One region of the Paenibacillus sp. FSL R7-0179 genome, then DNA from elsewhere that is predicted to be linked to it. Evidence: predicted binding sites of a transcription regulator. Region 1 holds the regulator's gene; each other region holds the start of a gene.
What was found. The regulator Rex, encoded in region 1, represses fermentation and respiration genes when NADH is low (regulators of the CRP and FNR family bind a similar motif). The targets are predictions, from matches to a motif close to TTGTGAAATATTTCACAA.
Positions count from the first base shown of each region.

Region 2: the regulator Rex is predicted to act here: its motif matches at 859-876, upstream of qoxA (cytochrome aa3 quinol oxidase subunit II).
Region 3: the regulator Rex is predicted to act here: its motif matches at 1,554-1,571, upstream of MKX63_RS21190 (flavocytochrome c).

Region 1 is NZ_JBBOCC010000001.1:3,745,131-3,748,220, forward strand. Features, by position in the region: gene dinG (ATP-dependent DNA helicase DinG) at 1-1,293, shown strand, start outside; gene MKX63_RS16510 (redox-sensing transcriptional repressor Rex) at 1,433-2,083, shown strand; gene MKX63_RS16515 (amidohydrolase) at 2,073-3,090, shown strand, end outside.
Region 2 is NZ_JBBOCC010000002.1:141,205-144,294, reverse strand. Features, by position in the region: gene MKX63_RS17410 (polysaccharide deacetylase) at 1-643, opposite strand, end outside; gene qoxA (cytochrome aa3 quinol oxidase subunit II) at 1,143-2,159, shown strand; gene qoxB (cytochrome aa3 quinol oxidase subunit I) at 2,204-3,090, shown strand, end outside.
Region 3 is NZ_JBBOCC010000002.1:1,077,142-1,080,231, forward strand. Features, by position in the region: gene dcuS (DcuS/MalK family sensor histidine kinase) at 1-1,459, shown strand, start outside; gene MKX63_RS21190 (flavocytochrome c) at 1,587-3,090, shown strand, end outside.

The DNA.
Region 1 (3,090 bases):
GAATGGAGCGGTGTGATCGACCGGATCTACCCCGATCTTCTGACGGTGAAGGAATCCTGGGATGCGCTCAGCGACCGGCTCTTCAGCCTGCTGCCCGAGCGCAGCGATGCCGGAGCCGGTGAAGCAGGCCAGCTGGTGGCGCGCCTGCAGCCGGGCAAGAAGCCGAAGGATTGGGAGGAGCTGGCCGCCCTTGAGAATACACTGAACCTCAGTCTAAGCGACATTATCCGCAAGGGTGACAAAATGCTCAGTGAGATGCGTGACACGGACAGCCAATCCTCCTCGGACAGTCTTGTGACTGATATCGGCGGGTTATTCAAGGATCTGGCATCCATTAGAGAGCAGATCCGCTTTTTCATGAGTCTGAACGATGAGAATATCGTGTATTGGCTGGAGGGAAGCGGTAATTATAAGGGGAAGTCTCTGCAAATGTATGCTGTTCCCGTTGATGTCAGTACCCAGCTCAGGGAGCTGTTCTTCGACAAGAAGAAGAGTATCATCCTGACCTCGGCCACCTTATCCGTGGATAAGTCCTTCCAGTTTATGATCGATAACCTGGGTCTTGGTGAAGCTGCGGAGCAGGGTCGTCTGATGACAGCGCTGCTTCCGTCACCGTTCAAATACAGGGAGCAGGCTCTGCTGGTTATTCCCCGCGACTTCCCGAGCGTCAAGGGAAGCATAGGGGATGCCCGCTTTGTGGACACCCTCGTTCACTCTCTTGCCGAGACTGCTGTAACCACGCGGGGGCGGATGCTGGTGTTGTTCACCTCCTATAAGATGCTTCGGCAGGTCTATGATCCGCTGAAGGAGGCGCTTGCCTCCCAGGATATCGCGGTGCTCGGACAAGGTGTGGAAGGCGGCAGCCGGAGCAAGCTGATCCGCCGCTTCCAGGACAGCCCGGCCTCGGTCCTGCTGGGTACCAGCAGTTTCTGGGAAGGGGTGGATATCCCCGGAGAAGCATTGACCTGTCTGGCGATTGTCAGACTGCCGTTCCAGCCGCCGAATCACCCGCTGGCAGAAGCGAAGTCGGAGCTGCTTCAGGCACAGAAGAAGAACCCGTTCATGAAGCTGTCCGTGCCGCAGGCTGTCATCCGCTTCAAGCAGGGCTTCGGGCGGCTGGTCCGCACGGCGCAGGACCGGGGCATCGTAATTGTGTACGATACCAGAGTCATTGAATCGCATTACGGAAAGTACTTCCTGTATTCACTCCCCGGTCCCAAGATGGAGCATATGCTCACCGAGCAGATGGTCCCGAGAATTGCCGAATGGCTGGAGGACGGCGGGGTTTCCTAATTCATCTGCTATTGCTATTATTAATAAGTCATGATAAACCTGAAGATCCGTTCCCGCCCTGTCCTGCCGCTCCGGCAGGCGGGGGGGCACGGTTGCTATAATTGTAAGGGTCTAACACAACTTTTAAGGAGGAGAATACATGAAATCGGATAAAATATCGGAGGCCGTCGTGCGCAGGCTCCCAGTGTACCTGCGTTTCCTGAACGATCTCCAAAAACGTGAAATTTCCACAGTCTCTTCTCAGGAGCTGGGCCAGAAGCTTGATCTGAATCCCGCCCAGATCCGTAAGGACCTCGCTTATTTCGGTGATTTCGGCCGAAAGGGCATCGGCTACGATGTATCCTATCTGATTGAGAAGATCCGCCATATTCTCAAGCTTGATCAGCAAATTAATGTTGCACTGGTTGGAGCCGGTAATCTCGGTCATGCCTTGTCTAACTATAACGCTTACTTGAAGGATACGATGAAGATTACTGCGATCTTCGATGCCTACCCGCCGAAGGTGGGCCAGCAGATCAACTCGCTGGTTGTGCAGCCGATGGAGGAGCTGAGCGATACCATCCGCTCCCAGGGCATCCGGATCGGGATTATTACCGTACCTGACAGCGAAGCCCAGAATGTAGCTGATATTCTTGTGGACTCCGGCATCGAGGCGATTCTGAACTTCGCACCGGTTATTCTCAAGACGCCTGCCAATATCCGGATTCATGCCGCAGATTTCACCACAGATCTGCAGAGCCTGGCCTATTATTTGCATGATGGAAAGGATGAGGCTGAAGATGAGCAGTAAGATCACGATAATCAAGAACGGGCACTTTCTGGTTCCGGGCAGCGATAAGCCGGTTCTGAGCGGGTATATGACCCTGGCGAATGATCTGATTACTTACATAGGTGAAGCTGAGCCGGTAGTGGAGGCTGGCGCCCAGGTCGTAGACGGCAGCCGTCTGCTGTTCATGCCGGGACTGGTCAATACCCATGGACATACGGCCATGTCGCTGCTGCGCGGATACGGCGATGATATGGTGCTTCAGACTTGGCTGCAGGAGAAGATGTGGCCGATGGAAGAGAAATTCACTGGTGATGATGTATATTGGGGAACCTCTTTGTCCGTGCTGGAAATGCTGAAGGGCGGCACAACCACCTTCCTCGATATGTATGATCATATGGACCGTGTTGCGGAAGTAACAGAGCAATCCGGTATTCGAGCGGTGCTAATGCGCGGCGTGATTGGGCTGTGTCCGGAAGAGGTGCAGCAGGCGAAGCTCGCTGAAGCGGTTGCTTTTGCCCGTAACTGGCACGGCAAGGCTGACGGCAGAATCACTACCATGCTCTCGCCGCACGCCCCGTACACCTGTCCTCCAGAGTTTTTCATGAAGTTCGTGGAGGCTGCGCATGATCTGGATCTGCCGATGCATACCCATATGTCCGAGACGCGCCATGAAGTGGAGCAGAACGTGGCCGACTACGGTCTTCGTCCAGTCGCGCATCTGGAGAAGCTGGGAATGTTCACCCGTCCTTCGCTCATTGCCCACGGGGTTCATCTGAACGATGAGGAGATCGGGATTCTGGCCCGCTATAATGTTGGTGTGTCGCATAATCCCGGCAGTAACCTGAAGCTGGCCAGCGGGGTTGCACGTGTTCCTGAGCTGCTGAGAGCCGGGGTTAAGGTCTCCCTGGGTACAGACGGCGCTGCTAGTAACAATAACCTGGATATGTTTGAAGAGATGAGGCTGGCGGCTCTGATCCATAAAGGCGTAAGCGGTGATCCTACAGCCGTACCGGCTCCTGAGGCGCTGC
Region 2 (3,090 bases), on a different contig from region 1:
GCATGAAGAAGGTCGCCTGTACGTCATATTTACTCAGGATGTCCAGCAGCTCACCAGTCGTCGCTGACGGGCCGTCGTCGAAGGTCAGGTATACGGTCCGGCCCGGCTTGCCCGGATCAGCGGGTGTAACCGGAGTGGAGGGAGTCGCTGGCGCTACCGGAGCCTTCGGCTTCAGGTCGGCAGCATATTTATCAGTAAACGCTGCATCGGTAAGCTGTGCCGAGCCGTCCTTCACACGAAGTAAATATTTATCTCCCACATAGGAAATGCTATACCCGAGGTACCCGCTGACCTTCAGCGGAGCCATGAGCTTGCCGTTCTGCACAAAAGTATTCATAGGCACGGCCGTGCCGTCCTTCAGCACCGCACCTCCGTCCTTGCTCAGCAGGGTAAGCGAACCCGTCCCGCCAGCTACGTGAATCCCGTTCGTCAGGCCGGTAAGGGTCCATTTCAGCTCATCCGCAAGTGCACGCAGCGGTACATAATAGGTGCCTTTTACGGATACAGCTTCAATCGCACTTAATTTATCGTTGACTCCGAGTTTAAGTGTAGTGCTAGTAGCTTTGGCGTTAGCCGGGACCTGCACAAGCCCCATAATTAGGAATAAAGACATGAATAAGAGCAGAATTTTCTTGATGCGCACAGCAGCCGTCTCCAATCTATGTATATTTGTCTATCACTTTATCATATATACTTTCAACGTAATTTGAGAGATTGTAACCGGAAGCTAAAAAATTGTTACTCTTATGCAATGATAATTGAGGGTTCGCCATTATTTTCAGAAAGCACGCAATTCTCGTCGAATGCTGTCACAGCAGGTGTTACACGGTTAAATCAGCGGTTTTTGGCCCAGAATAATTGTGACAAAATTAATAACAATATCGGAATTTTGAACAAAAATTGAACAACCTTAAAATTAGCTAAAGTGCGCCACTACAGTGATCTTTATCATACCCTTAGGGAGTTGTAACAATTTGATCACACATATTTAACTTGTTCGCCATTTTTAAGGTCTATTTTATATATTTATACAAAATATGTATTTTGCATTATGGGTAAGTAGTTCTTACTATAGATACAGATCAATGTACTCCCGTTAATGAACGGCGAATGAAAAGTAGTATTGAAGGAAGGAGTTCTATATGAAAAAAAAGGGACCGTTATACGCTTTGTTTCTAAGCCTGATCCTTCTCCTGCCGGGATGCAGCTCAATCGCTGTTCTGAACCCGAAGGGACCGTCTGCAAGGACGTTATCTGACACCATCTTGCTCTCTATTCTTGTGATGCTCGGGGTTCTGGCTGTTGTCTACATTCTGTATATCTTTGTACTGGTGAAATATCGTGCGAAGAAGAGTAATGAGGGCTACATCCCTGAACATGAGGAAGGCAACAAGGTACTGGAGGCCATCTGGATTATCATCCCGATAATCATCGTAGCCTTCTTGTCCGTTGTTACCGTCAAGACGACTAACGAAGTGGAGAATGTGGCTGCGGACTATCAGGATCAGACGCCGCTGGTCATCTATGCTTCCTCTTCCAACTGGAAATGGCATTTCAGCTACCCTGAGGAAGGGATCGAGACGGTTAACTACGTGAATATGCCGGTGCATCGTGCGGTAGAATTCAGAATGTACTCATTCGGCACCATTACCAGTCTTTGGATTCCACAGCTTGCCGGTCAAAAGTACGCGATGAGCGACATGCTGACAACGCTTCATCTCTCCGCTGATACAGAAGGCTCTTATATCGGAAAGAACGCGAACTTCAGCGGTAAAGGCTTCGCCCACATGGAATTCGAAGCGCTTGTCCTTAGCAACAAGGGTTATGAGGACTGGGTGAAGGAAGTAAAGGAAACTGCGCCTAAGCTGACTGAGGAAGAATTCAAAGGCCTGCTGGCCACAGACTACCTCGGACGCAAAACGTATTCCTCCACCCATCTGGAGTTCAGCCCTCCTCCTGGAGACCACGGCGAGCATATGAGCGGCGGCGGCAAGGAGATGGATATGGACAACGGCAATCAGGAGCATCAGGATAACAAGGAAATTCATCCGTCTCCCGAGCCGTCCAGCGGAACAGAATTCGACAGCGAGCCTCATCCGGATGTCGACCAGCCGCTGCCAAGCTCCCCTGTGGATGAAAGCACACACGAAGGACACTAGCTCTCTTGCGAGCTTAATGCAACACACTGAAAGGAGCTACCCTAATGGATTTGGACAAATTTAAGGTTCACGGCGAACCCTTGATATACGGGGCCATGATCAGTATTGCACTGGCAACCATCGGGATTCTCGTAGGGCTTACCTATTTCAAGAAATGGGGCTATCTGTGGCGCGAATGGCTGACCACCGTTGACCACAAAAAAATCGGGATCATGTACATCCTCGCGGCGCTGCTGATGCTGTTCCGCGGCGGTGTAGATGCGATGATGATGCGTCTGCAGACGGCTGCGCCGGAAATGAAATTCCTCGATGCGCAGCATTACAATGAGGTCTTCACCACCCATGGTCTGATCATGATTCTCTTCATGGCCATGCCGTTCATCATCGGTCTGATGAACGTAATCATTCCGCTGCAGATCGGCGCACGGGACGTTGCCTTCCCGCGGCTGAACGCTGTCAGCTTCTGGCTCTTCTTCATGGGCGCCATGCTGCTGAACATTTCCTTCGTCATCGGCGGATCGCCGGATGCGGGCTGGTCAGCGTACTTCCCGCTGGCGAGTCTTGAATTCAGCCCGACCGTAGGGAACAACTACTACTCTCTGGCCTTGCAGATTTCCGGTATCGGTACGCTGATCACCGGGGTTAACTTTATCGTAACGATCCTTAAGATGCGCGCACCAGGCATGACACTGATGAAGATGCCGATGTTCACCTGGTCCGTACTGATCACCAACGTTATTATTGTCTTCGCCTTCCCGGTGCTTACCGTAGCGCTGGCGATGATGATGTTCGACCGCCTCTTCGGCTCCCAGTTCTTCACGATGGCCAACGGCGGGATGGATATGCTCTGGGCCAATCTGTTCTGGGTCTGGGGACATCCGGAGGTCTATATCGTAATCCTTCCGGCCTTCGGTATATATAGTGAGATTAT
Region 3 (3,090 bases), on a different contig from region 1:
CCGTACCATCGCCTTGATTCCGCTGGTCTCTGAGGGACTCAGTGAGGGCAACAGCAAGGAGATTCAGGACTACACCTCAAGAATCGCCCGCCGCAATGATATTATGTTCGTGGTCGTGACAGATATGAAGGGAATCCGCTATTCCCATCCGGATGCTTCGCTGGTCGGTCTGCCCTTTGCGGGAGGCGGTCAGGAGATATCGCTGCGCGGAGGGGAGAGCATCTCCGAAGGGGCCGGTCCGCTGGGCAGATCCCTGCGCGGCTTCGTGCCGGTCTATAACAACCGGGGGCATCAGGTGGGTGTGGTCATTGCCGGTCTGTCCCTGGAGCGGGTCGAGCGGCTGGTCCTGCTGAATGAGTGGACGATCATTGCGATTCTGGTCTCGGGAGCCTTGCTTGGAGCGGGAGGAGCATTCATTCTGGCGGCCCAGATCAAGCGGATGGTGTTCGGGATGGAGCCGGAGGATATCTCCAAGCTGCTCCAGGAACGCAGTGCGATGCTGGAATCCACGCGGGAGGGAATTATTGCCGTAGACCAGCAGGCGCGGATTACCATCCTTAATATGGAGGCGCAGCGGCTTTTGCGGGCAGCGGGGATTGGCGGGAGCGCCATGAACCGGCAGATTGCCGAGTTTTGGCCGGAGCTGGGGCTGGAGCGGGTATTGGCTGAGGGAGAGGGGATACAGGACCAGGAGCTGGAGCTGGGAGACAGTTCTCTTTTGGTGAACAGCCTGCCAGTCCGGGTGAACGGGAATATCGTTGGCGCGATTGCCACCTTCCGGGATGAGACCGAGCTGGCTGTGCTGGCGGAGAAGCTGTCGGGAGTCTCGGTCTATGCAGAAGCGCTGCGCTCCGGTGCCCATGAGTTCATGAACAAGCTGCATGTCATTATGGGCATGACGCATATGGGCCTGTATGATGAGCTGCAGCAATATATTCTGGGGACGGTAAGCAATTACCAGAAGGAGATTGGGGCGATCACGAGACAGATCAAGGACCCGGTGCTGGCCGGATTTCTGCTGGGGAAGCTGAGCCGGGCGCGCGAAGCAGGGATGGAGCTGGTGCTGACTGGAGACAGTTTTTTGCCGGAGCCGGCCGATCCGCAGGTGATTCATGAGCTGATTACGATTGCCGGCAATCTGCTGGATAATGCATTGGAGGCACTGGAGGAGCTCTGCGGGCAACCCGTGAAGCGGGTGGAGCTTGCTTTTCAATATGAAGAGGGGCGGCTGCTATGCGAGGTAAGCGACAACGGTCCGGGAATTCCGGCAGGCCTGGGGGAGAAAATCTTCGCTCAGGGCTACTCCTCCAAGGGGGAACAACGGGGAATCGGCCTATATCTGGTGAAGAAAAGTGTAGACAAACTTGGCGGTCATCTTGAGCTTGCCGCCGGCTGCGGGCCGGGAGCGCATTTTATCGTGGATGTGCCTTATGAGGTGAAGGAGGAGGAGGGTATGTGAACATTTAAGGTCCGCATGCCCGCTTACTTTAGTTACAAAACTCTTTAATAACTTACGGAAGGTTCCATAAACTGCTTCTTTGGCGCTATGATAATTGTGAAAATATGCACAAGGGGGCACAACTCACATGAATAAGAGATTAACAGCGGCGCTGATCCTCATTCTCTCCGTGATGCTGGTCATTGCAGGCTGCGGAAACAACAATGCAGGCGGCAGCAAGAATGAGAGCAAGGAAGCGGGCAGCGCGGCCACAGAGCCGGCAGCAACCGCTGTACCTACAGAGAAGGCAGAGGCCGTGTCGGGAGCATCCGAAGCGAGCTATACTCCGTACGATCAGTTAAAAGATAAATATGATATCGTCATCGTCGGCGCAGGCGGTGCAGGAATGTCTGCTGCCCTGGAAGCCAAAGCGGCCGGCATGAACCCGGTTATCTTAGAGAAAATGCCGGTAGCCGGCGGCAATACAACCAAATCCTCCTCAGGGATGAATGCCTCGCAGACCAAGTTCCAGAAGGAGCAGGGCATCGAAGACAGCAACGAACTGTTCTATGAAGAGACCCTTAAGGGCGGACATGATACGAACAATAAGGAGCTGCTGCACTTCTTCGTGGATCAATCCGCAGGTGCCATTGACTGGCTCGATTCCATCGGAATCCGCCTGAACAATATTACAATTACCGGCGGTATGAAGGAGAAGCGTACCCATCGTCCGGAGGACGGCTCGGCCGTGGGACAATATCTTGTAGCCGGACTTGTCCGCAATGTTCAGGAGCAGGGCATTCCGCTGTTCGTCAATGCGGATGTGAAGGAGCTTACGGTACAGGACGGGAAGGTGAACGGCGTGAAGGTGCTGTTCAACCAGGCCGATGACAAAACGATCAGCGCAGCAGCGGTTATCGTAACCACCGGCGGCTTCGGGGCCAACAAAGAGCTGATTGCCAAGGTTCGCCCGGATCTGCAAGGGCTGGTAACGACCAATCAGATTGGCAGCACCGGCGACGGCATTACCATGATTGAGAAGGTTGGCGGAACTACCGTAGACCTGGACCAGATTCAGGTTCACCCGACTGTACAGCAGGAGAAATCCTACCTGATCGGTGAAGCGGTCCGGGGCGAAGGAGCCATTCTTGTATCTGCTGAGGGCAAGCGCTTCGGCAATGAGATGGATACCCGTGACAAGGTGACGGCTTCCATTAATACACTTCCTGAGAAATCCGCTTATCTCGTGTTCGACGCCGGAGTGAAATCCCGTGTCAAGGCGGTAGATCAATACATCAAGATGGGTGTGGTCAAGACCGCAGATACCATCGAAGCACTGGCGGATCAGATGAAGGTTCCGGCCGCTGCACTTAAGACCACCGTGGATACATGGAACAGTGCGGTGAAGAGTAAGTCGGATGCCGAGTTCGGCAGAGCTACCGGTATGGATAATGATCTGTCCGGTGCTCCATATTATGCGATTCAGATCGGCCCTGGAATTCACTATACGATGGGCGGAGTGGTGATCAACACCAACACTGAGGTCTTGAACAAAGACGGCAAAGCGATTACCGGCCTGTTCGCGGCAGGAGAAGTGGTCGGCGGGCTGCACGGCGAGAACCGCATCGGCGGTAACTCGGTAGCCGAGATTA